4 regions of the Promicromonospora sp. NPDC057488 genome follow, and region 3 is predicted to be linked to each of the others. Evidence: predicted binding sites of a transcription regulator. Region 3 holds the regulator's gene; each other region holds the start of a gene.
What was found. The regulator HspR, encoded in region 3, represses chaperone genes until heat shock. The targets are predictions, from matches to a motif close to AAGTTGAGTCNNNNNGACTCAACTT.

Region 1 (7,217 bases), on a different contig from region 3:
CCGAGCTGGCGGAGGCGCAGCACATCCGGGCGGTGGACCTGCTCGCCGAGGGCGCGGTGCAGCGGGTGGTCCCGGAGCACGACGACGACACGGTCCGCGACGTCGCGGTGGCGGTCGCGGCGGAGTGCGCGGCGGTGCTGGCCGGTCGGTAGTTTCGGGTGGTCGGTAGAACGTCAGGTGGTCGGCACCTCGGAATACCGATCACCTGACATTCTGCCGACCACCCACGAATTGCCGACCACCCCGATCTGCCGACCACTCAGCTAGCGCTTCTCCACCGCCTTGCGGACCTGCTGGACCAGAGCGAACACCAGGAGTGCGGCGAAGGCGATCGAGGCCACGTTGTCGGGCAGCACCACCGACAGGCTCGCGCCGCCGAAGGAGAACACCGACGCGACCAGGCCGATGATCGCCGCGGTCTTCAGGTGCACCAGGCCGTTGCGGGCGTTGACCCAGGTGCCCGAGATCGCGGTGGGGATCATCGCGACCAGCGACGTGCCCTTGGCGAGCGCGGGGGCGAAGTCGAACAGCGCGGACAGCCCCGGCACGGCGATCTGCCCGCCGCCGATGCCGAGCAGGCCCGACGCGATGCCCATGACCAGGCCGAGGCCGACCATCCCGGCGCCGTCGAGCAGGCTGGGGATCCCCTGTGCCGTGCTGACCGACGGCGGGTCGGCGAACGCGTCGAGCAGGGACCGCACGATGCCCGCCACGAGCACGCCGACGAACAGCCAGCGCAGCAGGGTCTCGGGCACGCGCGCGAGCAGCCGCGCGCCGTAGGCCGCGCCGACCACGGAGCCGACCACGAGCAGCCCGGCGGAGATCAGGTCGACCGCCTGGTGCGTCAGGTACGGGATGGACCCGACGATCGCGGCCGGGAGGATCGCCGCCAGCGAGTAGGCGCTCGCGCGGCGCTGCGTCAGCCCGCCGAGCGAGGTCAGGAGCGGCACCATCACGATGCCGCCGCCGAGGCCGAACAGGCCGGAGAACGCTCCGCCGACGATCCCGACGAGTACGGCGCGGGGTGGGGTCAGGGAGTCGTCAGTCTGCTCGGTCACCCCGTGATGATCTCAGGTGAGCGGCGATGGTCCGCGCGCAGTCCAGGGACCCGGTGCTCGTGGTATCGATCTCCAGGTCGTACCGGACGCCCCGGTGGACGACGTCGGCCTGCTGCGCGGCCATGCCCGTGACCCGGTCGCCGCGGGCGGCCTCGCGCCGCCCGGCCACGGCCGGGTCGCACCGCACGCCGACCCAGAGCGTCGGCACGTCGCCCAGTGCGTCGAGCCAGGGGCGCTGCGACGCGCCGCCGCCGAGGAACACGTCGTCGACCACGAGGTGCGCGCCCGCGCGCGCCATGGCGACCAGCCCGGTGATCCAGGCGTCCTGCAGCGCCATGAAGTCCCCGCCGACGGCGACGCCGCCGTCGTCCGCGAAGCCGATGCCGTCGCCGCCGGAGGTCAGCCGGGCGGGCATCGCGTCGACGAGGGTGTCGACGCTGAGCGACAGCCAGGGCTCGGGCAGCACGGTCTGCAGGTCGCGGGCGATGGCCGACTTGCCGGAGCTCGACCCGCCGTTGAGGACGATGACCTGGGTGTTCATGCCGCCACCGTACGAGTGTCGGTGACGCGCGCTACAGTGATTTCCAAGTTGAGCGGAATAGACTCAACTTTGAGACGGTTTCATCGAGGTAGAACTCCGCCCACCATCACCAGCCCCGGGAGGCTTCATGGACACCAAGTTCACGACCATGTCGCAGCAGGCGATCGGCGACGCCATCCAGTCGGCGTCGGCCGCCGGCAACCCGCAGCTCGAGCCGGTCCACCTGCTCGCCTCGCTGCTCACGCAGGAGCGCGGCGTGGCCGTCGGCCTGCTCGACGCGGTCGGGGCGAACGCGCAGGCCATCGGCCAGCAGGTGCGCGCGGCCCTCGTCGCGCTGCCCCAGGCCAGCGGCAGCAGCACCGCCCAGCCGAGCGCGAGCCGCGCACTGGCGACGGTCCTCGACCTGGCGGGCAAGGAGGCCCAGGGCCTGGGCGACGAGTACGTCTCCACCGAGCACCTGCTCATCGCGCTGGCCGCCGGCCAGTCGTCCGCGGCGCAGATCCTGTCCGACGCCGGGGCCACCGCCGACGCCCTGCGCGCCGCGCTGCCCGCCGTCCGCGGCTCGGGCCGGGTCACCAGCCCCAACCCGGAGGGCACCTACAAGGCGCTGGAGCAGTACGGCACCGACCTGACCCAGCAGGCGCGCGACGGCAAGCTGGACCCGGTGATCGGCCGCGACTCGGAGATCCGCCGCGTGATCCAGGTGCTGAGCCGCCGCACCAAGAACAACCCGGTGCTCATCGGCGAGCCTGGCGTCGGCAAGACCGCAGTCGTCGAGGGGCTGGCGCAGCGAGTCGTCGCGGGCGACGTGCCCGAGTCCCTCAAGGGCAAGCGGCTGATCTCCCTCGACCTGGCCTCGATGGTGGCCGGCGCCAAGTACCGCGGTGAGTTCGAGGAGCGCCTCAAGGCGGTCCTGGAGGAGATCACGGCGTCCGACGGCGAGGTCGTCACCTTCATCGACGAGCTGCACACCGTGGTCGGGGCGGGCGCCGGCGGTGAGGGCGCCATGGACGCCGGCAACATGCTCAAGCCCATGCTCGCCCGCGGCGAGCTGCGCATGGTCGGCGCCACCACGCTCGACGAGTACCGCGAGCACATCGAGAAGGACCCCGCGCTGGAGCGCCGGTTCCAGCAGGTGTTCGTGGGCGAGCCGTCGGTGGAGGACACCGTGGCGATCCTGCGCGGGCTCAAGGAGCGTTACGAGGCGCACCACAAGGTGACGATCGCCGACTCGGCGCTCGTGGCCGCCGCCTCCCTCTCCGACCGGTACATCTCGGGCCGGCAGCTCCCCGACAAGGCCATCGACCTGGTCGACGAGGCCGCGTCCCGCCTGCGGATGGAGCTCGACTCGTCCCCGATCGAGATCGACGAGCTGCAGCGCGCGGTCACGCGCCTGGAGATGGAAGAGGTCGTGCTGTCCGAGTCGGCCGACGCCGCCTCCAAGGACCGCCTCGAACGGCTTCGCGCCGACCTCGCCGACCGCCGCGAGGCCCTCGCCGCGCTCACCGCGCGCTGGGAGTCCGAGAAGGCCGGGCACAACCGCGTCGGCGACCTGCGCGCGCGCCTCGACGAGCTGCGCACCGACGCCGAGCGCAAGCTCCGCGAGGGCGACCTCGAGGGCGCGGCGCGCATCCAGTACGGCGAGATCCCCGTGGTCGAGAAGGAGCTCGCGGCCGCCGAGGAGGCCGAGGCCGGCGCGGAGGACGAGCCCGAGGGCCTCGGCCCGGAGACCGCCGAGCCCCCGATGATCGCCGACAAGGTCGGCGCCGACGAGATCGCCGAGGTGGTCGCCGCCTGGACCGGCATCCCCGCCGGGCGCCTGCTGCAGGGCGAGTCCGAGAAGCTCCTGCACATGGAGGACGTGCTCGGGGAGCGCCTCATCGGGCAGCGGGCCGCGGTGGCCGCGGTGTCCGACGCCGTGCGGCGCACCCGCGCCGGCGTCTCGGACCCCGACCGGCCCACCGGCTCGTTCCTGTTCCTCGGCCCCACGGGCGTGGGCAAGACCGAGCTCGCCAAGGCGCTCGCGGACTTCCTGTTCGACGACGAGCGCGCCATGGTGCGCATCGACATGTCCGAGTACGCGGAGAAGCACTCCGTGGCGCGGCTCGTCGGCGCGCCTCCGGGCTACGTCGGGTACGAGGAGGGCGGCCAGCTCACCGAGGCCGTCCGGCGCCGGCCCTACTCGGTGGTGCTGCTGGACGAGGTGGAGAAGGCCCACCCCGAGGTCTTCGACATCCTGCTCCAGGTGCTCGACGACGGGCGCCTCACCGACGGCCAGGGCCGCACCGTGGACTTCCGCAACACGATCCTGGTGCTCACCTCGAACCTCGGCTCGCAGTTTCTCGTGGAACCGATGCTGTCGGACGAGGAGCGCCGCGACTCCGTGATGACGGCCGTGCGGGCGGCGTTCAAGCCCGAGTTCCTCAACCGGCTCGACGACGTGGTCATCTTCGACGCGCTGTCGCTCGACGAGCTCGGCCACATCGTCGACCTGCAGGTCGGTGCCTTCGCCAAGCGCCTCGGCGACCGGCGCATCACCCTGGAGGTGACCGCGGCGGCCCGCGAGTGGCTCGCCCTGGAGGGCTTCGACCCGGCCTACGGCGCCCGGCCGCTGCGCCGCCTCGTGCAGCGCGAGATCGGCGACCGCCTGGCGCGGCTGCTGCTCGCCGGCGAGGTGACCGACGGCGACACGGTGGTCGTGGACCGCGCCGACGGCGAGGGGCTCGCACTGGATCGGCGGGTGCTGACCGCCTAGGCGAGGGGCGCTCGCCCGGGCGCGAAGCCCGGGCGGGCGACCGCCTGGATGTGACGGTGTTGTGAAGGTGGCCGTCGGAACGCCCAGAACCCGAATTGCGACTCGTCCCTCTGTATGTGCGGGGTGAATCGTGCGCGGCCGGTCGCGCGGTGCCCGGCACGGTCAGGGAGGCCCGATGCTGCGTTTCCACTTCACCGCGGACGATCTGGCGCGGGTCCGGATCGCGCCTGGCCCGGACCCCATGTGGGAGACGCTGCTCAGCGCCCACCTGGTGAACCAGCGCTCGGGCTCCCTGCTGTTCGAGCCCTGGCGGGCGCGGGTGCTGACCGGCCTGCCGCCCGCGGCGCGCATGCTGCTGCGCCTGGCGCCGCCACGCGGCTACTCGCCGGACTTCCTCACGCCCGTCATCGGCTCGGGCGCGCCGCTGACCGGCCCCGACACGTTCGAGGTGGGCCTCGACGCCGTGCTGTCCACCTCGAGGTCTCGGCTCCGGCACGACATCTCGCGGCTGGCGCAGGGCCGCACTCCGCACCTGTGGATGCGGGACCTCGCCGACGGGTCGGTGTCGGCGGTGCGCGGGCTCGGCGTCGCGATGCGGGCGTACCACCAGCAGGCGGTCGGGCCGTACTGGAGCGGCATCCTCGCCGCCGTCGACGTGGACCGGGCGGCGCGCACCCGCGCCTGGGTCGAGGGCGGCACCGAGCACGCACTGCGCAGCCTGCACCCCGCGATCCGCTGGCAGCATCCCGTGCTGTCGGTCGCGACCGCCGCGGAGCGGGACGTCCACCTGGCTGGCCGCGGCCTGCTCATCGTCCCGTCCTACTTCTGCCACCGCGCCCCGATCTCGCTGGCCGACCCCGAGCTGCCGCCGCTGCTGCTCTACCCGATCACCCACGAGCAGGTCTGGACGGGCCGGCGGCCGGAGGACCGGGCCGACGAGGACGGCGGCCGCAGGCTCACCGCGCTGCTCGGCCGCACCCGGGCCGCGGTGCTGCGGGAGCTCGGCACCGAGGCGACCACCAGCGAGCTCGCGCAGCGCTTGGCGATCTCGCCGGCGTCCGCCTCCGAGCACGCGACCGTGCTGCGCAACGCCGGGCTCGTCGCCAGCGGGCGCGAGCGCAACACGGTGCTGCACGCGCTGACCCCGCTGGGCCGGACCCTGCTGGACGGCAACGAGCGCCGGGTCCCGACGGCGTCGGCTACTGCAGCAGATCCTGCGTGATCGGCTCCGAGGTCGTCGCCAGGCACAGGCCCACGCGGTCGCCGTCGGCCCACGACTCCTCGCTGGGGCCCCAGACCACGTAGCTCACCGAGCCGGCCACCGGGCTGGTGCGCGCGACCGGGCCGAGCTGCTTGGTGCCGCACACCTGCGCGATGCGCTTGTCGACGGCGTCGCGGCCGGGCCAGACGGCGGCGTCGGCGAAGTCCGTGCGGCCCACCACCTGGGCGGTGTGCGAGGCGTCGCAGGGGACCGCGAGCACCTCGGAGACCTCGCCGTCCGCGGGGACGCTCTCCACGCAGGAGCCGAGCACGAGCTGCAGCGGGTGCACCTCCTGCGGCTCCGCGATCATCGCTTCGATGGGCTCCCACTGCTGGCGGCCCACCACGTTCACGATCAGGGCGATCACCGCGACGATGGCCACCACGGCCAGCGTCGCGCCGCCGATCAGGGCGTAGCGGCGCCGCTTCGCGGACTCGTCCTCCGCCGTGGGCGGGCGCCAGCCGGCGTATGACGCCTCGGGCGCGTAGTCATGGACGGCCGGGAACGAGTGCGCCGAGCCGCCGGGGGTCCCGGGGAACGGCGACGGCGGCTGCTGCGGGGCGGGCTGCGTGGACGGCTGGGCCGGGGTCTGCGCGGCCGGCTGGTGCTGCGCCGGCGCGGCGGGCGTCGGGAACGGGCTCGCCGGCGCGGGGGCCGGCGGGGTGCGGGTCGCCGGGGAGGCGAAGAGCTCCGACTCCGCGGTGGCGTCCTCGGCGGCGGCCGCTTCGTCCGTCCCGGCGTCGTCCGTGGTCGCCCGCCCGGCGGCGGCCTCCGCGGGTGCCTCGGCGGCGGGTGCGTCTGCGGCCGGTGCGTCGCCGGCGGGCGCGTCGGCGGGGGAGTCGGCAGACGCCTCTGCCGGGGAGGCTGCCGACGTCGTCGCCTCGGCGCCGTCCTCTGTCTCGTCCTTGGCCGCGACCGTGCGGGGACCCAGCGCCTTCTTGTGCGCCGCCGAGATGGCCGCGAACGAGAGCGCCTTGAAGTCGAAGTTCTCGTCGATCACCGGGACGTTGCCGGCCGGCTTCTTGTCGTCCTCCGGGGCGTCGGCCTTCTGCTCGGCCTGCTCCGCGGGCTTCTCGTCCGCCTGCTCGACGTCGACGTCGACGTCGACGGCGGGCTCGGCGGGCGAGCCGGCGGCGTCGTCCGCCGGGGCCTCGGGAGTCTCGGACTCCGGTGCTTCGGACTCCTGCGCCTCGGGCGCGGTCGGCGCGGCGGCGCGAGTGGGCGGGACGATCGCGATCTCCTCGGTGGGCGCCTCGTAGCGCTTCGGGCGGTTCGACGGTGCGGGCGGCTCGGCGGGCCCGACGTCCTCGGGCTCGGGGACCGGCTTCGGCGCGGGCCTCGGCGCCTCGGCGGCGGAGTCCCCGGCGGGACTGTCCACGGGCTCGTCCACAGCGTTGTCCACAGGCTCGTCCACGGAGTCGCCGACGGGCTCGTCCGCGGCACCATCCACAGCGTTGTCCACAGCATCGTGCCCAGCTACAGGAGTGTGCTCAGCCGCACCGGAGTCCGCGGCAGCACCGGCGTCCGCGTCGGCGCCCTCCGGGGCCTCGCCCACCGGTTCGGAGGCGTCCGCGTCGTCGTCGCTGTCGCCCTTGCCGGAGG
Region 2 (7,217 bases), on a different contig from region 3:
GCGGCGATGTCGGTCTCGACCTCGGTGACGACCTCGGCCGGGAGCTTGTCGCGGTTGTCCGCGATCTGCTTCTCCATGGAGTACGCGAAGGCCTCGGCCTGGTTGCGGGTGTCCGCCTCCTCGCGCCGCTTCTTGTCCTCCTCGGCGTGCAGCTCGGCGTCCTTGACCATGCGGTCGATGTCGTCCTTGGGGAGCGCGGAGCCGCCCGTGATCTTCATCGACTGCTCCATGCCCGTGCCGCGGTCCTTGGCGGACACGTGCACGATGCCGTTCGCGTCGATGTCGAAGGTGACCTCGATCTGCGGCACGCCACGCGGCGCCGGCGCGATGCCGGTGAGCTCGAAGACGCCCAGCGGCTTGTTGTCGCGGGTGAACTCGCGCTCGCCCTGGAACACCTGGATCGCCACGGACGGCTGGTTGTCGTCGGCCGTGGAGAAGACCTCGCTGCGCTTGGTCGGGATCGCGGTGTTGCGCTCGATGAGCTTGGTCATCACGCCACCCTTGGTCTCGATACCGAGGGACAGCGGGGTGACGTCGATCAGCAGGACGTCCTTGCGGTCACCGGAGATGACACCGGCCTGCAGCACGGCGCCGACGGCGACGACCTCGTCCGGGTTCACGCCCTTGTTGGGCTCGCGGCCACCGGTGAGCTCCTTGACGACCTCGGTCACGGCGGGCATGCGGGTGGAACCACCCACGAGCACCACGTGGTCGATGTCGGACACCGAGATGCCGGCGTCACGGATCACGGCGTGGAACGGCGCCTTGGTGCGGTCGATGAGGTCCTGCGTCATCTGCTGGAACTGAGCTCGCGTGAGCTTCTCGTCCAGGTGGATGGGGCCGTTCTCGCTCATCGAGAGGTACTGCATCGAGATGTTGGTGCTCGTCGCGGACGAGAGCTCCTTCTTGGCCTGCTCGGCGGCCTCACGGAGGCGCTGCAGGGCGATCTTGTCCTTCGACAGGTCGACGCCCGAGGAGTTCTTCACCTGCTTGATGAGGTGCTCCACGACGCGCTGGTCCCAGTCGTCACCACCGAGGCGGTTGTCACCGGAGGTGGCGCGCACCTGGATGGTCGAGAAGTCGTCCTCGTCCTTGCCCACCTCGAGCAGGGAGACGTCGAACGTGCCGCCACCGAGGTCGAAGACGAGGATGAGCTCGTCCTCCTTGCCCTTCTCCAGCCCGTAGGCGAGGGCGGCCGCGGTGGGCTCGTTGACGATGCGCTTGACGTCGAGGCCGGCGATCTGGCCGGCGTCCTTGGTCGCCTGGCGCTCGGCGTCGTTGAAGTACGCCGGGACCGTGATGACGGCCTCGGTGACGGGCTCGCCCAGGTACTCCTCGGCGTCACGCTTGAGCTTGCCCAGGATGCGGGCCGAGATCTCCTGCGCGGTGTACTTCTTGTCGTCGATGTCGACGGTCCAGTCCGTGCCCATGTGGCGCTTGACCGAGGAGATGGTGCGGTCCACGTTGGTGACGGCCTGCCGCTTGGCGACCTCACCGACCAGGACCTCGCCGGTCTTGGAGAACGCGACCACCGAGGGGGTGGTCCGCGAGCCCTCCGCGTTGGCGATGACGGTGGGCTCCCCACCCTCGAGGACCGCCACCACCGAGTTCGTCGTTCCGAGGTCGATACCTACTGCGCGTGCCATGTCTGCTGCCTTCCTACGACAGATTGAGTCTGCTGCACTCAACTTAAGCCGGAGCTCGCGAGGAAGCAAGCTGACGCTCGTAAAGTTGAGCCTACTTCACTCAACTACGGCGGGGGCGAAATAGTTCCCGGCGGGATTATCGTGACGCCATGCCCTTCGAGACCCTCCTGACGGACGACGTCACGCTGCGCGAGCTCAGCAAGGACGACGCCGACGCGCTCGCCGACGCCTACGTCCGCAACCGCGAGCACCTCGCGCCCTGGGAGCCCGAGCGGCCCGAGGAGTTCTACACCGCGGACTGGCACCGAGAGCGCCTGTGGACGCAGGTCCTGGACAACTCGACGGGCCGCGCGCTGCACACCGTGCTGGAGTCGGGCGGGCAGATCGTGGGCCGGCTGAACCTCACCGACGTCGTGCACGGGGCCTTCGAGAACGGGCACCTCGGCTACTGGCTGGACGCCGGGTTCACCGGGCGCGGCCTGATGACGCGGGCCGTCGGGGCGATGGTGGCCCACTCCCGGGACGAGCTCGGCCTGCACCGCCTCCAGGCGGCGACCCTGCCGCACAACACGGCGTCGCAGGCCGTGCTGACCCAGGTCGGGTTCGAGCGGATCGGGTTCGCGCCCAGCTACCTCAAGATCGCCGGCGAGTGGCAAGACCACGTCGTGTTCCAGCTCATCCTGCACGGCTGACCCGGCCCGGACGGCACGCGGGACACGTCGCCGCCCGGGCTGTTTCACCCGTGTCAACAGGCGCGACGCCCTGACCTGCGGTACACAGGGGTGCACGGCCGAGGCCACAGGGGGTGGGGCATCGGACGAGTACCCCGCGGGCCAGCCCGCGGGTGCCTGATGCCCGGGACTCCCGGGCCCCGACCGGGGGAGACCACCATGGCAAGCATCCACGGGAGCTCGTTGTCGATCGCGCTCCTGACAGCGCTGCTCGATCCCGAGGAAGACGGCCTCAGATCACCTCACGTCCAGGACCTGCTGCAGGAGGCGCTCGAGACGCGCGAGGACGCACGCGACGTGATCGTCGCGCTGCTCGCGTCGTCCGGGTCGATGCTGCGGCAGATCAGCTACCACAACGAGCAGGAGCCGCTGGAGTCCCTGCAGAAGGTGGCCCTGGGCTTCCAGCGCAAGGTGGTTCAGCTCCCCAGCTGAGTCAGCCCTGGGCGGCCCGGGCCGCCACCTGCTCGGCATCCCGGAGCACCCGCAGCACGTTGCCGCTGGTGAGCTTGCCGAGGTCGGCGTCCGACCAGCCCCTGTCGGCCAGCGCCGCCAGCAGCCGGGGATAGCCCGTCACGTCCTCCAGCCCCTCGGGCAGGTTGGGCGTGCCGTCGTAGTCGCCGCCGAGGCCCACGTGGTCGACGCCGGCGACCTCACGCACGTGCTCGACGTGCGCGACGACGTCGGACAGCGTGCTGCGCGGCTGCGGGTGGTCGGCCCGCCAGCGCGCCATGAACGGCTCGAACGCGCCGAGGTCGGTGTTCCTGATGCCCTCGGCCGCGGCGGCCTCGGCGCCCGCGGCCCGCCACTCCGCGACGGCCGACGACACGAACTGCGGCACGAAGGTCACCATGCAGACGCCGCCGTTGGCCGCGAGGGCACCGAGGACGTCGTCGGGCACGTTGCGCGGGACGTCGCAGACGGCGCGGGCGCTGGAGTGGCTGAAGATCACCGGTGCCGACGTGGCCCGCAGCGCGTGCCGCATGGTGCCCGCCGACGTGTGCGAGAGGTCGACCAGCATGCCGATGCGGTTCATCTCGCGCACCACGTCCTCGCCGAAGGGCGAGAGGCCGCCGAGCACCTCCTCGTCGGTGGCCGAGTCGGCCCAGGGCACGTTGTCGTTGTGCGTGAGGGTCATGTAGCGCACGCCGAGCACGTGGAGCATGCGGAGCACACCCAGGGACTCGTCGATCGAGTGGCCACCCTCGGCGCCCATCAGGCTGGCGATGCGGCCCTCTCGCCACGCCTGCTCGACGTCGGCGGCGGTCCGGGCCAGCCGCAGGCTCTCCGGGTACTTCCCGACCATGCGGTGCACGCAGTCGATCTGTTCGAGCGTGGCCGTGACGGCGGCGCCGCCCTGCAGCGTGGAGGGCACGTAGACGGACCAGAACTGGGCGCCGACGCCGCCGTCGCGCAGGCGCGGCAGGTCGGTGTGGGTGGTGGTGAGCCGCTGCGCGATGTCGACCGCGTCCAGGTCGTAGGACGACTGCTCGCGCAGCTCCCACGGGAGGTCGTTGTGCCCGTCCCAGACGGGGTGCTTCTCGAGGAGCGCGGCGAGGCGGTCTGCGGTCGTCATGCGGGTGACGCTACCTCGCCGTCCGGACCCGTCTGAGCCGGTCGCGGATCTCGTGGACGGTCAACGCCTCGCCCGCGCGGCGCACCAGCCGCCCCGACAGGTCGTCCACGAAGTCCAGGTCGGTCGACTCGGTGAGCACCGTCGTGTACCCGGCCCGTGCCTCGTCCGCCTGCCGCGACGCGGCGGCGCTGTCCAGGAACCCGCCCGTGGCGATGCAGCCGACGGCGACCCCGGCGGGCACGAGCCCCCAGACCCAGAGCATCGGTTCCACGAACAGCACGGCCAGGACGACGACCGAGGCGACGATCCCGGTCAGCGTGCAGGCGAGGGACCGGTTGGACAGCACGACCTCGGACGGTCCGGGGAGCAGCTCACGCCTGATGTCGGGGTGCCAAGCATCGGACAAGGTGCCTCCAGGTCGCCGGACGCCAGAGTACCCAGTACCGGGAAACGTGTCAGACGTGCAGATCACCGGGGTGACCTGCACGTCTGACACGTCGTGGGGCGGGAAGCGTCAGTTGATCCGCGTCCAGGCGCAGCCGGCGGTCGCGAAGCCGTACGCGGAGGTCGGCAGCGTGATGGACGTGGGTTCCGTCACCTCACCGCTGTCGATCACTCCGGGCTCGCCGTAGAAGCCCTCGTAGAAGGCGTACGTGCACGGTGTGCCCGGGTCGGCCGGACCGGTGGTGGAGTACTCGCCGCGGTTGATGTGGTCGCCGAGGACGTAGTTGCCGTTCGCGGCCGTCGAGTCGGCCGTCTTGACCATCCCCGGGTAGTACTTGATCCAGACACCGCAGGCCTCGTTCGTCCAGACGCTGTAGTCGGTGGGCAGGATGGTGAACATGCGCTGGCCCGAACCGGTGTCCCGGGCGAGCTCGGTCCCGTTGTTGCGCTGGCGGCCCCAGGTGCAGTCGCCGGAGCCGGCCTGCGCGATGTAGGTCGTCGCGACGACGCCGCGCGTCTCCTTCCCGACGTAGAACGACTCGTCCGTCCCGTCGTCCTTCCACCGCACGGCCGACGCCAGCACCTCGGCGGTCGGGGCGCTGCGCCGCAGCACCGTGCCGTAGCCCGCCCGATAGGTGCGCACGGTAACCGTGATCTCCTTCTGGTACTCGGCACCCTTCAGCGTGTACTTCGACGTCGTGGCCCCGGCGATCGCCCGCCCGTCGGCGTACCACTGGAACGAGAACGACGACGGCGAGGGCGACCAGGTGCCGCGCGTCGCCGTGAGCGTGGAACCCACGCGCTTGGTGCCGGAGATCACCGGGTTCGGCGACTTCGAGTACGCGGCTCCGACCCGTGCGGCAGGGGACCGGAGCGACGCGTCGAGGTACCCGGGCTCCTTCACGGTCGCGCTGACCGTGAGCTCGTGGCCCCTCCACTCGGGCCGCACCGTCAGCGTGCTCTTCGTCGCGCCCCGGATGGACTCCCCGTCGAGCCGCCACCGGTAGGAGACGGAGTCGGGCGTGGGCACGGCCGGCGGCCGGGCGACGGTCAGCGTGGCACCGGGTGTCGCGCTGCCGACGATCGCCGGCCGCGGCGGGGAGATGTGCCCACGCGAGACAAAGGTCGTGCGCCCGCTGGTCCGGCTCACCGGGGCGTAGCCCGTCCGGGAGCCGTCGAGCCGGACGGTGAGCCGCTTGGCGTGCTGCGCCGCGGTCGGCGTGAAGGCGAACCCGGTCGCGCCGCTGATCGCCACGCCGTCCGCGAACCACTGGTAGGTGAAGGTGGTGCCGGACGTCCACGCACCCGCGTGCGCCTTGATCGTCTTGCCTACCTGGACGGCGCCCACGATCGTCGGCGTCGACGCCTCCAGCGGGGGGTCGTCGACGGCCGCGGGCACAGCCGCGCCCGTCACGGTGGCCAGGGTGCCCGGCGCGGCGACGGCGACGGCGGGCGTGACGAGGAGCGTCAGAGCCGTGGCTGTGGCCAGGGTCCTGGAGAGACGTCGTATGAGTGGATGCATGACCGATACTCCTTGCTCGGGGACGTTCAGGATGCTTGTGGCGCTGAGCTCACCTTTGGCAAGACTCTTCACGAACGTAGCCCTCCCGGCCGGTGTTCACCTCGTAAAGTCCGAAGAGATCACCCGGTCAGCTGATGCGCTGCCAGGTGCAGCCGACGGTCTCGAAGCCGGTCGCGGACGACGGCATCGTGATGGTCGTGGCCTCCGGCACCACGCCGCGGCTGATCACCGAGGCGCCCTTGCCCTCGAAGTCCCGGTAGAAGACGTACTCGCACGGGATGTCGGCGTCGGCCGGGCCCGAGGTTGAGTACACCCCGCGTTCGAGGTGGTCACCGAGGACGTAGATGCCGTTCGCGGCGGTCACGTCGCTCGGCCGGACCATCCCGGGGTAGTACTTGATCCAGAGGCCGCAGCTCTCGCTCGCCATGATGTTGGTGGTGCGGGCCTGCACCGTGAGCATCCGCTGCCCCGATCCCGCGTCGAGACCGAGTGGTCCGCCGAACTGGTTCTGCACCCAGCGGCACTCCGCCGAGCCGGCCTGTGCGATGTAGGTCGTGCCCGCCGGCCCCGGCGAGACGGCGGTCTCCTCGCCCTCACCCCGCCACCGCAGGGCCGAAGCCAGCACCTCGGCGGTCGCCGCGCTGCGCCGCACCGTGGTGCCCCAGCCCGCCCGGTAGGCGCGCACCGACACGGTGATCTTCTTCTGGTAGTCGCTGCCCTTCAGCGCGTACTTCGACGTCGTGGCCCCGGAGATCGGGCGGCCGTCGGCATACCACTGGAAGGAGAACGACGACGGCGTCGGCGACCAGGTGCCGCGCGTCGCCGTGAGCGTCGAGCCCACGCGCTTCGTGCCGGAGATGACCGGGTTCGGAGACTTCGAGTACGCGCCCCCGACCCGCGAACCCGCGGACGTGACGGTCGTGTCCTTGTACGCGGACGCCTTCACGATCACGCGGACCGTGATGACCTTGCCCTTCCAGGCGGACAGCACGGTCAGCGTGCTCTTCGTCGCGCCCTGGACGGGCTGGCCGTCGAGCATCCACTGGTAGTAGACCCAGTTGGCAGCGGGCACGGACGGGGGCCGGGAGACCGTGAGCGTGGCACCCGGCGTCGCGCGGCCGAGGATCAGCGGGCTGGGCTGGGAGATCAGTCCCGTCGCGACAGGGGCGGTGGGCTCGCTCTCCCAGAGGCCCGCGACATAGCCCTTCAGGAAAGGGGTGAGCGTGACGGTGAGCTGAGCGCCGTGCTGCTCCCGGGTCGGGGTGAACGTGGGCCCGTTCGCGCCGTCGATCTCCTCGCTG
Region 3 (7,217 bases):
GAGACCCAGGTCTCGACAAGCTCGACCACCGGTCTCGACGTGTAAGGAGGTGCCATGACCGGTCAGGACTGGATGGAGAAGGACTTCTACGCCGTGCTGGGCGTGTCCAAGGACGCCGACGACGCGGCCGTGAAGAAGGCCTACCGCAAGCTCGCGCGCCAGTACCACCCCGACCAGAACCAGGGGGACGCGGCGGCGGAGTCCAAGTTCAAGGAGATCGGTGAGGCCTACGCGGTGCTCTCCGACCCTGAGCAGCGCCGCCAGTACGACGCCGTGCGCGCCATGGCAGGCGGCGCCCGCTTCTCGGCGGGGGCCGGCGGCGCCGGTGCCGGCGGGTTCGAGGACATCATGGGCGCCATGTTCGGCGGCGCCCAGGGTGGCGGCCGGGGCGGGCCGCGCGTCCGCTACACCCAGGGCGGCAACGGCGGCGCGGGCTTCGAGGACATCCTCGGCTCGATGTTCGGCGGGGGTCGCACGGCCTACGGCTCGGGCACGACCGGGTACGCCGCACCGACCGCAGGGGCTGACGTCGTCGCCCAGGTGACGCTGCCGTTCCGGGCGGCGGTGGAGGGCACCACGGCCGAGCTCGAGGTCAACGGCCGCACCATCACCGCGCGCATCCCCGCGGGGATCAACGACGGCAAGAAGATCCGCCTGCGCGGCAAGGGCCGCCCGGGGGTCGCCGGCGGCCCGGCGGGCGACCTCGTGGTCACCGTGCACGTCACGCCGCACCCGGTGTGGACCCTGGACGGCGTGGACCTGCGCATGACCGTGCCCGTCACGTTCGCGGAGGCCGCGCTCGGCACCACGCTGGAGGTACCCACCCTGGACGGCGCCACGGTGCGGCTCAAGGTGCCGGCGGGGACGCCGTCGGGCCGGGCGCTGCGCGTCAAGGGCCGTGGCGTCCAGACGGCCAAGGCGACCGGCGACCTGCTCGTCACCGTGCAGGTGGCCGTGCCGCAGAAGCTCAGCAGAAAGGCCAAGCAGGCGCTCGAGACCTTCGCCGCCGAGAACGACGGCGAGGACGTGCGCGCGGGCCTGGCCGCGCGGGCGGCAGAATGACGCCGGTGCGGTGAGGCATATGCCCCACCGCACCGCATTCGGTAACCTGCCCGCACGCCAACGCACAAAAGAGACCTCGGAGGAGCACATGGTCGACGACGACACGCCCGTGCTCACCGTGTCCAAGGCCGCGGAGCTCGCGGGCATGCACCCGCAGACGCTGCGCCAGTACGACCGCCTCGGACTGGTGGTCCCCCGGCGCACCCGCGGCCGCGGCCGCCGCTACTCGCGCCGCGACGTCGCGCGCCTGCTCCAGGTGCAGCGCCTCGCCCAGGGCGAGGGCATCAATCTCGCCGGGATCAAACGCATCCTCGACCTGGAGGCGCACGTCTCCGTGCTCGAGGAACGCCTCGGTGACCTGCTCATGCGGGTCCAGGAGGAGGGGCGTGTCTTCGCCGCCGGGCCCGCCGCGGGCGACGTCGTGGTGGTCCAGCGCGGACAGCGGGTGCGGAGCGCCGCCATGCGCGTGGACCTGGAGCACCGCGCCGGCGGCGGGGGAGCCGTGGTGCTCTGGCGCCCGGCCCCGCGCCGCGAGGAGTAGCCACGCCCGTGGCCCCCCGCGCCATTTCAGCAATGCAATTCTTTCCTTAATCGTGAATGCCGCCGGAGTGTAGGTAAGGCATTCCTCAGCTCTGTGCGATCTGTCATTCAGGAATACGATCGACGCATTCCGCAGGAGTGACGCACGGAGCGAGGAGAGTTGCCATGAGCACACTGATGGAAATGCCCGAGGTCGTGGAGTGCTCGATCGACGGCTGCGGCTACAACCACGACCACGGCTGCCACGCCGGCGCCGTCACCATCGCGGGCCACGCGGGTGACGCCTCGTGCGCCACGTTCATCCCGCTCAGCACCAAGGGCGGCCTGGAGAAGGTCATCGCGCACGTGGGCGCCTGCCAGCGCGAGGAATGCACCCACAACGACAACCTGGAGTGCAACGCGGCGTCGATCCGCGTGGGCTCCGGCCCCGAGGACCCGGGCCACGCCGACTGCCTCACCTTCGAGCAGGCCTGAGCACGCGAGCCGGGGCGCGTCGTCGCGCCCCGGCTCGCTGCTGGATCGTGGTGTCGAAGTGCTCCGGCGCTCAGCGTGCCAGGTGGTCCAGCAGGAGCAGCGCGTCCGCGTGCGTCCCGGGCAGGCGCTCGACCCAGACCCGCGTGGGCCGGCGCACCTCCGTGGCCAGACCGAGCACCTCGGCGTTGCGCTCCACGACGCGGCGCAGCGACTGGCCGAGCTCCGCCGTCGTCGGGCCCCGCTCGCAGAGCACCACGAACGTGCCGTCGCCGACGGCGGCCATCGGGTGGCCCTCGCCGAACACCTGGTGCAGGGTGCGGCCGATCGCGGCGGAGCGGGCGAGCCGCTGCCACGTGTCGAGGCTGTCCAGGCCGACGTCGAGCACCAGCAGGCAGTGGGTCTCCCCGGCCGTGGCGCCGGTCCGCTGCGCGGTGCCGTAGGTCTCGCGCAGTCGCTCGCCCAGGTACTCACCCGTGGGCAGGCCGGTCGAGGGGTCGTGCGTGGCGATCTGGTACGGAACGCGCTCACGCTCCCCGACCCAGCCGATCGCGGCGGCCCGCAGGGCGCCGACGTCGGTGGGGCGCCCGAAGGCGGCGTAGAGGCAGGCGACGTCGTCCAGTGCCTCGGTGATCCCGGCTCCTACTCCGGCGCGCGCCGCACCGAGCCGTTCGGCGGGGGCGATTACGCCCCGGCCCTCGGCCAGTGCCTCTGCTAGCGCCTCAGCGGCGGGGTGCTCCCAGTCGTTCGGCCGGATCCAAACCGACGCCAGACTCGTAGCTCGCCACCGCTCGCGCAGGTCGTGCACACGCACCCGCGCCTCCTGCTGTGCCTCGCTCATGATGATGGGACCCTCACGGGGATACATCATGACGCACCTTCAGGGGCGGTGTACCGGACTTCACCCGGTCGTCACCCAGAAATGTGGAATTCCACCCCCTAAATCGTCCACTTGGCTCTATAGTCTTGGCTGAACGGCGACAGTCAACCGCACCGCGACCACCGCGAGAGTCTGGGTAGACGTGAGGCAAGTCGAGAGCAGCACCGGCGAAACGCCTAGCGACGCGGAACTGATCCTGCAGGTCAGGTCAGGTGACCGCGATGCTTTTGGCGTGCTCTACGAGCGCCACTCGGCGGCCGCTCGGGCCCTCGCCCGGCAGTACGTCCCGGCCGCGGACGCGGAGGACGTCGTGGCCGACGCCTTCAGCAAGCTGTTCGAGATGCTGCGCCGCGGGGTCGGTCCCGACGCCGGCTTCCGCCCCTACCTGTACACGATGGTCCGCCACCGGTCGTTCGACGTGTCGCGCGGTGCCGCGCGCACGCGCCCCAGCACCGACGACGAGATCGAGTCCGTGCTCGGCCGGGTGGCCTCCAAGGACGACCCCGCGCTCGAGGGCTTCGAGCGCAGCGTGATCGCCAAGGCCTACGTCGACCTGCCGGAGCGCTGGCGCGAGGTGCTCTGGTACGTACTCGTCGACGAGCTCAAGCCCGCCCAGGTCGCGCCGGTGCTGGGCCTGAGCCCGAACGGCGTGTCCGCCCTGCTCTACCGCGCCAAGGAGGCGCTGCGGGCGGGGTACCTGCAGCAGCACCTGAGCCACGCGCCGTCGGACACCTGCCGCACCGTCAACCCGCTGCTCGGCGGGTACGTGCGGGCGAGCCTGTCCAAGCGCGAGACCACGAAGATCGACGAGCACCTCTCGACCTGCGCCACCTGCAGCGCCCTGGTGCTCGAGCTGCACGACGTCGCGCACGGCATGAAGACCGTCATCGCCCCGCTGGTGCTCGGCGCCGGTGGCCTCGCGCTGGTCGGCGCGGGCGCCCCGATCGGTGGCCTGGTCATCGCGGGCGCGGCCAAGGCCGGTGCCGTCGCGGGCGGCGCGCAGACCGCCTCGACCGTGGGCGCGGCCTCGACCAGCTCGTTCTCCGGCGCGATGTCCACCGCCGTCTCCGGCACGGCGGGCGCAGTTGCGTCCGCCGCGGCCGCCGCCACGGGTGGGAGCGTGGCCGCCGGTGCGCTCGCCGTCGCCGCGGTCGGCCTGGTCGCGGCGCTGCAGATCACGGCGCCGCCCGAGGCGGAGACGTTCATCGACACCGTGATCGCCACGCACGACGGCCGGGAGCTGCCGGGCGGCGGCACGGAGGGCGTCCGGACCGACGACGACGGCGTGCGGCCCACCGACCTGGTGCCCAGCGCGGACACCGCCTACCTCACGGTGAGCTACGCCGACGCCGGCCAGCCGCTGGCCCCGCGCGAGTCCCAGAACCTGACGTTCACGGTCGAGAACACGGGCAAGGCCGCCGCCACGGGCGCGCAGATGAAGGTCACCCTGCCGGCCGGGCTCACCGCGACGAAGCCGGCCGGGTCCTTCGGCACGGGTGTCGGCAGCGGCCGCCTGATCTCCGCGACCGAGTCGACGACGGCGAGTGCGACGCCGACCCCGCAGGCCACGCCGACATCGGGCGGCACGCCCGAGACCAAGGCCGACGCCGACGCGTCGGTGGGCTCGCCCACCGGCGAGGTGCAGACCTCGCCGAGCGCCACGCCCAGCGGGTCAGCCACCGAGGGCGCTCAGCCCGCGGCCCCGGTCTCCTGCACGCCGACGGAGCAGACGAACGTGCTGCTCTGCCCGATCGGCGAGCTCGCGCCGGGCGCCGCGCGCACCGTGGTCACGGCCGTGCAGGCCAACGCCGGGGGCGACTACCCCGTGAGCGCCGAGGTCTGGGCCGACGGCCTCCAGGCGATGAGCGCGGACCTGCCGAGCCGCACCGTGGCCCCGTTCGGCCAGGAGCTGTCGGCGCAGACCACGGACGTCTCGCTCGCCAGCCCCGGTTCCGCCTCGCTGCCCATCTCCCTGGTCAGCACGGGCGACCGCCCGGTGACGGCCGGTGGCTGGGCGGTGGCCGTTTCGCTCCCCGCCGGCGTGCGGCCCGCGTCCGCGCAGTCCCAGCTCTCGTGCTCGGCCGGCGACATGCCGAACGCCTGGCTCTGCAAGCCGCTCGACGCCGCCTACGCGTCCTCCGTGTCGCTCGACCCGGGCGCGACCGTCGACGTGCCGCTGAACATCACCACCGCCACCGAGGCCGCGAAGTCGGCGCAGCCGGCCGAGCTCGGGGTGGTGAACGTCCGGCCGGTCCTCGACGGCGCCGCCCGCTCGTCCTCGGCGACGCTCGTCGCGACCTCGGCCTGGGCCAACGCCTCGGCGGGCGTGGGTACCGTCACCGCGTCCTGCTTCGCCGAGGGCGGCGTGGACAAGGCCGACGCCATGGTGACCGGCACCTACCGGAACACGACCGACCGCACGGTCCGGGTCACGCTGCAGGCGGCCGGGAACAGCGAGTCGAACGGCAAGGACGTCGCGCCGGGCGACTCCGTGGAGATCGCCGTGCACGACGGCATGCGCGTGCCGGCCGGCCAGGCCGTCTTCCTGCTGGCCACGTCGGTGGACGGCAACACGTACGAGACCCGCGTCGGCGCCGGTGACCACCGCGCGGCCGACTGCTACAAGCCCGCGTGGGACGTCGAGACGACCGCCGAGATCGCCAACGTGGGCGGCACGGTGGGCGTCCGGGCCACGGTCACCAACACGACGGACGAGTCGATGTTCGTCGTGATGTCGGTGCCCGTGGGCGACAGCTCGGTCACCTCGGTCAAGCGCCCGGTGGCGGCGGGCGGCACGGTGGACCTGTCGGTGGACACCAAGCGCTCGCACATGCCGGCGGGCGAGGCCACGTTCCACCTCACGCGCGAGGTGGCGGACGCCGACGGGGACCTGGCCGCCGACCCGATCGCCCCCGCCAGCAACCCGACCCAGAGCTTCGGGGCGGGGAGGATCGAGCCCGCCCTGGGCGACCGGACCCTGTCGGCGGGTGCCTGCGTGTTCGACGCCGAGAACGACCGCTCGGTGCAGACGTTCCAGGTCACCGCGGACAACACGGCCTCGACGCTGAACGTGCGGTTCCACGTCGGGGAGGTCACCCGCACCGTCGCTCCCGGAGTCACCGAGGTGATCGAGTTCCAGGTGCCCTGGGGCACCGACAGCCTGGACGTGGTCGCGGGCGCCCAGACGATCGCGCAGCTCGACGTCCGCTTCAAGTCCTGCGCCGAGGTCACCTGGCCGGCGAAGGACCAGCTCACCGTGACGACCGCGGCCGAGTGCGTCGGGCAGGACGTGCAGATCAAGGCGACGGTGGACAACCGGACCGGCCGGGACTGGACCGGGCTGCTGATCCACGACGGAACCGGTGAGCAGAGCCAGGAGCAGGCCGTCCCTGCCGGGGAGACGACGTTCGAGCTCACCCAGCAGCCGCTGTTCAGCCTCGACGGCAACGTCACGGTGCGGCTGACCCGCGTCGTGGAGGGCACGCCGTTCACCGTGGAGCAGTCGTTCGCCGTGCAGGGCAAGCAGTGCGTGCTGCCCGAGCAGCCGACCTGCGAGCCCGACCAGGGCGGGGAGGCCACGCCGGACGCCGAGCCGTCGGCGGGCACGGACCAGACGGCCGGCACGGACCAGACGAGCACCACCGAGCAGGCTGCCGAGACGGATCCGGCGGCCTACCGGAAGCTGGCCCCGTCCAACGCGCCCACGGCCAGCAACTGGCTGCGGTGGATGAAGCTCGACGGCCGGACCTGCGAGAGCCCGCCCTCGGCCTGACGCGCGGGCCGGGCACCAGGCCCGGCCCCGGACGTCAGACGATGCCGTACAGCCGGTCCCCGGCGTCGCCCAGGCCCGGCACGATGTAGGCCTTCTCGTTGAGGCGCTCGTCCACGGCCGCGACCACGACCGACAGGTTGGCGCGGTCGCCCACGTGCTCCTCCAGCAGGGCGATGCCCTCGGGGGCGGCCAGCAGGCAGACCGCGGTGACCTCGCGGGCGCCCCGCTCCAGCACGTAGTCGATCGCCGCGACCAGCGTGCCGCCCGTCGCCAGCATCGGGTCGATCAGGAACACGTGCCGGCCGGTCAGGTCGTCGGGCAGGCGGTTGGCGTACGTGACGGCCTTGAACGTCTCCTCGTCGCGCACGAGGCCGAGGAACCCGACCTCCGCCGTCGGCAGCAGGCGGCTCATGCCGTCCAGCATGCCCAGGCCGGCGCGCAGGATCGGCACCACGAGCGGCGGCGGTGACGCGAGACGGGTGCCGGTCATGG
Region 4 (7,217 bases), on a different contig from region 3:
GCTACTACCTTCCCGTCATGTTCGGCGGCGCCCTGGTGGTCGAGCAGCTGTTCAACTACCCCGGCATGGGACTGCTGTTCTGGAGCGCCGCGCAGAGCAGCGACTTCCCGGTGCTGCTCGGCTGCGTGCTCGTCATCTCGGTCGCCACCGTCGTCGGCTCCCTGCTGGCCGACGTCGTCCAGGCCGTCCTGGACCCTCGCACCCGAGGAGGCCTGCGATGACCGCGATCCGGCGGTTCGCCACCAACCGGCTGGCCGTGGTGGGCGCGGTGGCGCTCGTGATCCTGGTGCTGTTCGTGCTGATCGGCCCGCTGGTCTACCCGACGGAGCAGGTGGCGACCGATCTCGGCGCGGCCAACCTGCCGCCCGGCGTCGACGGGCACCCCTTGGGCACGGACGCGCTCGGCTACGACAACCTGGGCCGGCTGATGGTCGCGGGCCGGGTCTCGCTCCTGGTCGGGGTCCTGGCGGGGGCGCTCGCCACGGTGGTCGGCACCCTCTGGGGCGCGATCGCCGGGTACGTGGGCGGCGCCGTCGACGTCGTCATGATGCGGGTGGTCGACGCCGGCATCGCGATCCCCGCGATCTTCCTGCTGCTGGTGCTCTCCACGATCGTGCGGCCGACGGTCGGCATGATGATCGTGGTGCTCGGCCTGGTGTCCTGGCTGGTCCCGGCCCGGCTGATCCGGGCGGAGGCCCTGTCGGTCCGCACCCGCGACTACGTGGTGGCGGCCCGCGCGATGGGCGCCTCGCACGGCCGCACCGTGCTGACGCACGTCATCCCCAACACCGTGGGCACCGTGGTGGTCAACGCGACCTTCCAGGTGGCCGACGCCATCCTGCTCGTCGCCTACATCAGCTTCCTCGGCATGGGCGTCCAGCCGCCCACGACCGACTGGGGCGCGATGCTGAACGACGGCATCAACTACATCTACCAGGGCGCCTGGTGGCTCATCCTGCCGCCCGGCCTCGCGATCGTCGTCGTGGTCTGCGCGCTGAACTTCGTGGGCGACGGGCTGCGGGACGTCGTCGACGTGAAGGGGAGGACGGCATGAGCGACGTCGTACTGCGCATCCGGGACCTGGACGTCACCTTCACCACCGGCTCCGGGGAGGTGCCCGCGGTGCGCGGCGTCGACCTCGAGGTGCGGCGCGGCCGGGTGGTCGCGCTGGTGGGCGAGTCCGGCTCGGGCAAGAGCGTCACGTCGCTGTCCGTGCTGGGCCTGCTGCCGTCGACGGCGCGCGTCACCGGCTCGGTCGAGCTGGCCGACGGCGACGCGGTGCGCGACGTCGTGACCACCCCCGAGGACCAGCTCGTGGACCTGCGCGGCCGGGTGGTGTCCATGGTGTTCCAGGAGCCGATGACGGCGCTCAACCCGACCATGACCCTGGGCGACCAGATCGCCGAGGCGGTGCTCAACCACGAGCGCGTGCCGCGGGCGGCCGCGCGGGAACGGGCCGTGGACCTGCTGCGGTCCGTGGGCATCCCCGAGCCGGAGCGGCGGGCGGGGCAGTACCCGCACGAGCTGTCCGGCGGGCAGCGGCAGCGCGTGGTCATCGCGATCGCGCTCGCGTGCGAGCCGCAGCTGATCGTCGCCGACGAGCCGACGACGGCGCTCGACGTGACCGTGCAGGCGGGGATCCTCGACCTGCTGCGCGAGCTCGTGGCGCAGCGGGGGACGGCGCTGCTGCTGGTCACGCACAACATGGGTGTCGTGGCCGACCTGGCCGACGAGGTGGCCGTGATGAGCGGCGGCCGGATCGTGGAGCACGGGCCGGTGGAGCAGGTGCTGCTGGCGCCGGAGCACGAGTACACGCGGGCGCTGCTGGACGCGGTGCCGGCGGTGCCGCCGGCGAGCGGTGGTGGGTCGAGCTTGTCGAGACCTGGTTCGGCGGATGTGGGGGTCTCGACAGGCTCGACCAGCGGGGTTGGCTCGACGGGTACGGAGGTCTCGACAGGCTCGACCAGCGGGGTCGGCTCGACCACCAGTGGCGGCGAGGTCGTGCTCGACCTGCGCGGGGTCAGCCTCGACTACCGGGTGCAGGGCCGGCACGTGCGCGCCGTCGAGCGCCTCGACCTGACCGTGCGCGCGGGCGAGATGCTGGGCCTGGTCGGCGAGTCCGGCTCGGGCAAGTCGACGGCGGGGCGCGCCTGCCTCGGCCTGCTCACGCCGGCCGAGGGTGAGGTGCTGCTGCTCGGCACCTCCGTCGCGCGCGCCCGCGGCCGGGCCCGGCGGCGCCTGCTGGCCGACGTCGGCGTCGTGTTCCAGGACCCGGGCGGTTCGCTGGACCCGCGCCGGCTCGTGGGCGAGTCGATCGCGGAGCCGCTGGCGATCCACGGCCGCGACGGGCGGCGGCTGACCGCGGCCGAGAAGCGGGCGCGGGTGCGCGAGCTGCTGGACGCCGTCCACCTGCCCGCGGGCGCCGAGCGGCGCTACCCGCACGAGTTCTCCGGCGGCCAGCGCCAGCGGATCGGGCTGGCCCGGGCGCTCGCGCTGCGGCCCCGCCTGCTGGTGGCCGACGAGCCGACCAGCGCCCTGGACGTGTCCGTGCAGGCCGAGGTGCTCCAGGTGCTGCGCGACCTGCACGCGGAGCTCGGGTTCGGCTGCCTGTTCATCAGCCACGACCTGGGCGTGGTGCACGAGCTGACCGACCGCGTGGCCGTGCTGCGGGGCGGGCGCCTCGTGGAGAGCGGCCCGACGGCGGACGTGTTCAGCGCCCCGCGCGAGCTGTACACGGCCGAGCTGCTGGCCTCCGTGCCGACGCCCGACCCGGCCGCGCAGCGGGAGCGGCGCGCGGCGCGGCAGCGGCTGGCGCCCGTGCCGGGTGCGGTCGCGTCGGGCGCCGCCCCGGCCCCCGGAGCCGCGCTGTGACGGGCGGGCCCACCGCGGGGGTCGACATCGGCGGCACCAAGATCCGGGCCGCCGTCGTCACGGCGGACGGCGCCGTGCTCGCCTCGGCGACCGCGCCGACGCCGTCGGGCGGTGCGGCGATGCTCGACGTCGCGGCCGGGCTGGTGGCGCAGGCGACCGCCACGGCCCGGGTGCGGGTCGCGGCGGTCGGCGTCGGCGCGGCCGGGGTCGTGGACCCGGTGACGGGCGAGGTGCTCGCCGCGAGCGACTCCTTCGTCGGCTGGGTCGGCACCGACCTGCGGGGTGGGCTCGCGGCCCGGACCGGCCTGCCGGTCACCGTGGCGAACGACGTCGACGCGTTCCTCGTGGGCGAGGCGACCTGGGGCGCCGTCCGCGGCGTGCGGTCGGCGGCGGGGATCGCGCTCGGGACCGGCGTCGGGGGCGCGCTCTGGCTGGACGGCGCGCTGTACCGCGGGGCCGGGGCGGCCGGGGAGATCGGGCACATGCCCGGCTTCGGCGACGCGCGGTGCACCTGCGGGCAGCGCGGGCACCTGGAGACGCTCGCGTCGGGGCGCTCGGTGGAGCGCCGGTACGGGGAGGCCGTGGCGGCGGGCGGCTCGGGCGGCGTCGGCTCGCGCGAGGGTTCGGGAGCCGTCGTCGGCGCGGCGGAGATCGAGGCCCGGGCGCGGGCCGGGGACGCGGCCGCCGCGCGCGTGCTGGCCGACGCCGGGCGCGCGGTCGGGTCGGCGGTGCTGGTGCTGGCGGCGCTGCTCGACGTCGGGCACGTGGTGGTGGGCGGCGGGCTGGCCCACGCCTGGGACCTGCTGGAGCCCGCGATCCGGGCCCGGCTGGACGACGAGCCGCCCGTGTCGGGGCACATGATCGAGGTGCGCCGGGCGGTGCTGGGCGGCGACGCGACGGTGGTGGGCGCGGCGGCGCTGGCGCGGTGACTGCGACCTCTGGCGCAGATGACATCGGTCCCTTGCCCCGAGACCGGTCATTCAACCGACCGGTCTCAATGCAGGGGACCGAAGTCAGTGAGTTCGGTCAGTTGCACCCGACAGCAGAACGCCGACGGCGCCCGGCCGCTGTGCGGTCGGGCGCCGTCAGAGTGGCTGCCTGGGGATCAGGCGGCGGTGGTGACCTCGACGCGCTGCGGCGTCGTGCCGGCGAAGACGCCCGGCACGGTGACCGTCAGGACGCCCGAGTCGTAGGACGCGCGGACGACGTCGCCGTCCACGGCCTTCGGCAGGGTGACGACGCGGCGGAAGGAGCCGAAGCGGACCTCCGAGATGCGGCGGCCCTCGGACTCCTCCGAGCGCTGGTCCTTGCGCTCGCCGCGCACGACGAGCTTGCGACCCTCGACCTCGACGGTGACGTCGTCGGCCGGGTTCACGCCCGGCAGGTCGAGGCGGGCGACGAGGTCCTCGCCCTCACGGTAGACGTCGGCCGCGGGCACGGGGCCGGCGGTCGCGGCAGTCTGGCTCCACGGGTCACGGAGCCAGGTCTGGGCGAACGGTGAACGGGTCAGAACGGTGGTCATGATGTTCTCCTCCGGATGCGGTTGATGACCGGTACAACCTGAGTCGACCCGACTCAATTTCCGGGTTCGCCGACGGCGGACGCCGCCCCTGCCGCCGGCGTCAGTGGCGGGTGATCGTCAGGCTCGCCTCGTGCTCGCCGACGACGACGTCCGCCGCGCCGCCGACCGGGATCGTGAGCAGCGGGCTGGTGTGCCCGAAGTCCACGCCCGCCAGCACCGGCTTGCCGGCCAGGGCGGGCTGGCGCGCGACGATCTCGTCGAGCGCCTCGCGCGTCATGCCTGTGGCGGCCTGGAACCGGCCGACCACGAGCCCGGTCACGCCGGCGGCGTCGGGCTGCTGGAGCAGGGAGGTGAGGTTGCGCGCGAAGGCCACCGTGTTCGACTCGAAGTCGTCCTCGATGAACAGGAGGGCGCCGTCGAGCGACGGCATGTTCGCGGTGCCCTGCAGCAGGTTGAGCGTGCAGAGGTTGCCGCCGACGATCCGGCCCGACGCCTGCCCCGGCCGCAGCCGCCACCAGCCCTCGTTGGCCACGGGGGTGCGGGCGTCCTGGTCGAGGAACCAGAGGTCGTCCGTCCAGGCCGCGGAGGGCTCGACGACGATCGGGGCGTCGCCGGTCACGGCGGCGCGGAACCAGTCGCCGGTGGGCTCGAAGTGGTCGCGCATGCCCCAGCTCGACCAGTGCGGGCCGGAATAGGTGATCAGGCCCGTGCGGGCGAGGATCGCGTTCTGCAGCGCGGTGATGTCCGAGTAGCCGCAGAACACCTTGGGGTGCGCCGCGATCAGGTCGAAGTCCAGGTGGGGGAGCAGCTCGTTGCTGTTGAACCCGCCGATCACGGTGATCACGCCCGCGACGGCCGGGTCGGCGAACGCGGCGTGCAGGTCGGCGACGCGGTGCTCGATCGAGGAGCTGCGGAACTGGTCGTCCTCGTCGACGTGCTCGCCGAACGTCAGCGTGAGTCCCATCGCGGCGAACCGCTCGTCGACCCAGCGGGTGTTGTCGTGCTCCATGATCATGGCCCGCGACCTGGCGGGGGCGATGACGCGGACGGTGTCGCCGGAGCGGAGCCGGGGCGGGACGATGGTTGCGTGCGCTGACATGCCCGCAGCCTAGGACGGCCGCGGCGTCGTCGGCCCGGCATTTCCCGCGAACCGATCTCCCGCGAGCTGGAGGACGCCGTGCGCGCCACACGCATCATGCCGAACCTTCGGGTGGCCGACGTAGCGGCAGCCAAGGACTTCTACACCGGCTATCTCGGGTTGAGCACCGAGGAGTTCGACCTGGGCTGGGTGGCCCGGTGCACCTCGCCCGAGACGGGGGCGATCGTCCAGCTCGTCACCCGCGACGCGACCTCGCCCGAGGACGCGGTCGTCTCGGTGCACACGCCCGACGTCGACGGCGCGTACGACGAGGCCCGGCGGCTCGGCTACGAGATCGTGCACCCGCTGACCACGGAGTCGTGGGGCGTGCGCCGGTTCCTGGTCCGGGCGCCGGACGGCAACGTGATCAACGTGGTGCACCACCCGGACTGAGGAGCGCGGCCAGCAGCAGGTCCGTGACGGCCGGCAGGATCTGCTCGATGTCCGCGCCGGAGGCCGTGCGCTCGGCGCCCGCGCGCACGATGCCGCTCAGCAGGTGCGTGGTCAGCGCGACGTCGCCGACAGGGCGGAAGGTGCCCTCGTCGACGCCGTCGCGCAGGACCTGCTCCACGGCGGCGGCGACCTGGGCGAAGGGGCCCTCCGGGTGCTCCAGCACGTCCTGCGGCATCGCCGTGGCGGGCGAGTGCAGCATGAGGCGCACCGCCGGGGTGTCGAAGGAGCGCATCAGCGTGTCCACGATCTGCGCCAGGCGCCGCGGGGCCGGTTCGGGCCCCGCGGCGATCTCGTCGATCCGGGCCAGGATGTCGCGGCTGGCGTGCTGCGCGATCTTGGCGGCCAGCGCCGCCTTGTCCTTGGCGTAGTTGTAGATCGTGTTGCGGGCGATGCCCGCGCCGGCGGCCACGTGCCCCAGGTTGAAGCCGTCGTAGCCGCGCTCGGCGAGCAGCGTGCCCATCGCCTCCGTCAGGTCGGACCAGACCTGCTCGTGGTGGGCCTGGAACGTGCCGCCCTTGATCCGTGCCATGGGCCCAGTATCACCTGCCCGCGCCGGCGGCGGCCGGGACCTTCGTGTCGCCCGCGGCCTTGCGGTTCGTCAGCCGCCCGACGGCGCCGAGCCCCACCAGGACCGCGGAGCGCACCCGCTCGGCCACCGGGCCCGACGGGACGAAGAGCTGCTGCATGAGCCGGGCACGGCGCTGGTGGCCGGTGATGGCCGGGCGCAGGCCCGTCTCCCAGGCGGCCAGCGCCGCGTGCAGGTCCTCGGGGTGCTCCCGCAGGGCCTGGCCCAGGTCGGCGCCGCCGCGCATCGCCATGCTGGAGCCCATGCCGGAGTAGAGGTTCAGGCACCAGGCGGCGTCCCCGACCAGGACGACGCGGCCCGAGCGCCAAGAGGGCATCTTCACCTGGTTGACCGAGTCGAACAGGAAGTGCGGGGCCTTCTCGAGCTGGTCCAGGACGTGCGTCACGGACGGGTGGTCCATGCCCGCGTAGACCTCACGCAGAGTCTCGGCCGGCGGGCGCGTGAACTGGGCGTCCACGTCCTGGGTGCGGTACGTCAGCAACGCGGTGGGGGTGCGGTCGGCGAACCCGAAGACCCAGGCCGCCCGGCGGGAGCGCGCGTCGATGCTGCCGTCCTCGGGCCCGAGCCCGGGGACCTGCTCGTCCAGCTCGAAGGCGCAGATGATGGCTTCCCACTGGTCCAGGTAGTCCGCGTCCGGGCCGAAGGCC

Region 1: a site for HspR is predicted at 1,645-1,669, ahead of clpB (ATP-dependent chaperone ClpB). Genes of this name have one in related genera too.
Region 2: a site for HspR is predicted at 1,729-1,753, ahead of dnaK (molecular chaperone DnaK). Genes of this name have one in related genera too.
Region 4: a site for HspR is predicted at 4,429-4,453, ahead of ACFU5G_RS10360 (Hsp20/alpha crystallin family protein). Genes of this name have one in related genera too.

The regions. Positions count from the first base shown of each region.
Region 1 covers NZ_JBHVEG010000040.1:17,782-24,998, reverse strand. Annotated here, with positions in the region: gene ACFU5G_RS10940 (carboxyl transferase domain-containing protein) at 1-152, shown strand, start outside; gene ACFU5G_RS10935 (sulfite exporter TauE/SafE family protein) at 264-1,058, opposite strand; gene cpt (chloramphenicol phosphotransferase CPT) at 1,042-1,599, opposite strand; gene clpB (ATP-dependent chaperone ClpB) at 1,727-4,354, shown strand; gene ACFU5G_RS10920 (ArsR/SmtB family transcription factor) at 4,530-5,576, shown strand; gene ACFU5G_RS10915 (septum formation family protein) at 5,554-7,217, opposite strand, start outside.
Region 2 covers NZ_JBHVEG010000024.1:929-8,145, forward strand. Annotated here, with positions in the region: gene dnaK (molecular chaperone DnaK) at 1-1,646, opposite strand, end outside; gene ACFU5G_RS07340 (GNAT family N-acetyltransferase) at 1,796-2,338, shown strand; gene ACFU5G_RS07345 (hypothetical protein) at 2,537-2,809, shown strand; gene ACFU5G_RS07350 (dipeptidase) at 2,811-3,950, opposite strand; gene ACFU5G_RS07355 (hypothetical protein) at 3,961-4,356, opposite strand; gene ACFU5G_RS07360 (hypothetical protein) at 4,465-5,916, opposite strand; gene ACFU5G_RS07365 (hypothetical protein) at 6,044-7,217, opposite strand, start outside.
Region 3 covers NZ_JBHVEG010000150.1:8,217-15,433, reverse strand. Annotated here, with positions in the region: gene ACFU5G_RS23385 (DnaJ C-terminal domain-containing protein) at 55-1,062, shown strand; gene ACFU5G_RS23380 (heat shock protein transcriptional repressor HspR) at 1,151-1,603, shown strand; gene ACFU5G_RS23375 (DUF1540 domain-containing protein) at 1,768-2,076, shown strand; gene ACFU5G_RS23370 (hypothetical protein) at 2,147-2,914, opposite strand; gene ACFU5G_RS23365 (sigma-70 family RNA polymerase sigma factor) at 3,186-6,725, shown strand; gene upp (uracil phosphoribosyltransferase) at 6,760-7,217, opposite strand, start outside.
Region 4 covers NZ_JBHVEG010000037.1:29,509-36,725, reverse strand. Annotated here, with positions in the region: gene ACFU5G_RS10380 (ABC transporter permease) at 1-221, shown strand, start outside; gene ACFU5G_RS10375 (ABC transporter permease) at 218-1,054, shown strand; gene ACFU5G_RS10370 (dipeptide ABC transporter ATP-binding protein) at 1,051-2,871, shown strand; gene ACFU5G_RS10365 (ROK family protein) at 2,868-3,800, shown strand; gene ACFU5G_RS10360 (Hsp20/alpha crystallin family protein) at 3,977-4,393, opposite strand; gene ACFU5G_RS10355 (S66 peptidase family protein) at 4,494-5,492, opposite strand; gene ACFU5G_RS10350 (VOC family protein) at 5,571-5,924, shown strand; gene ACFU5G_RS10345 (TetR/AcrR family transcriptional regulator) at 5,899-6,513, opposite strand; gene ACFU5G_RS10340 (FAD-dependent monooxygenase) at 6,524-7,217, opposite strand, start outside.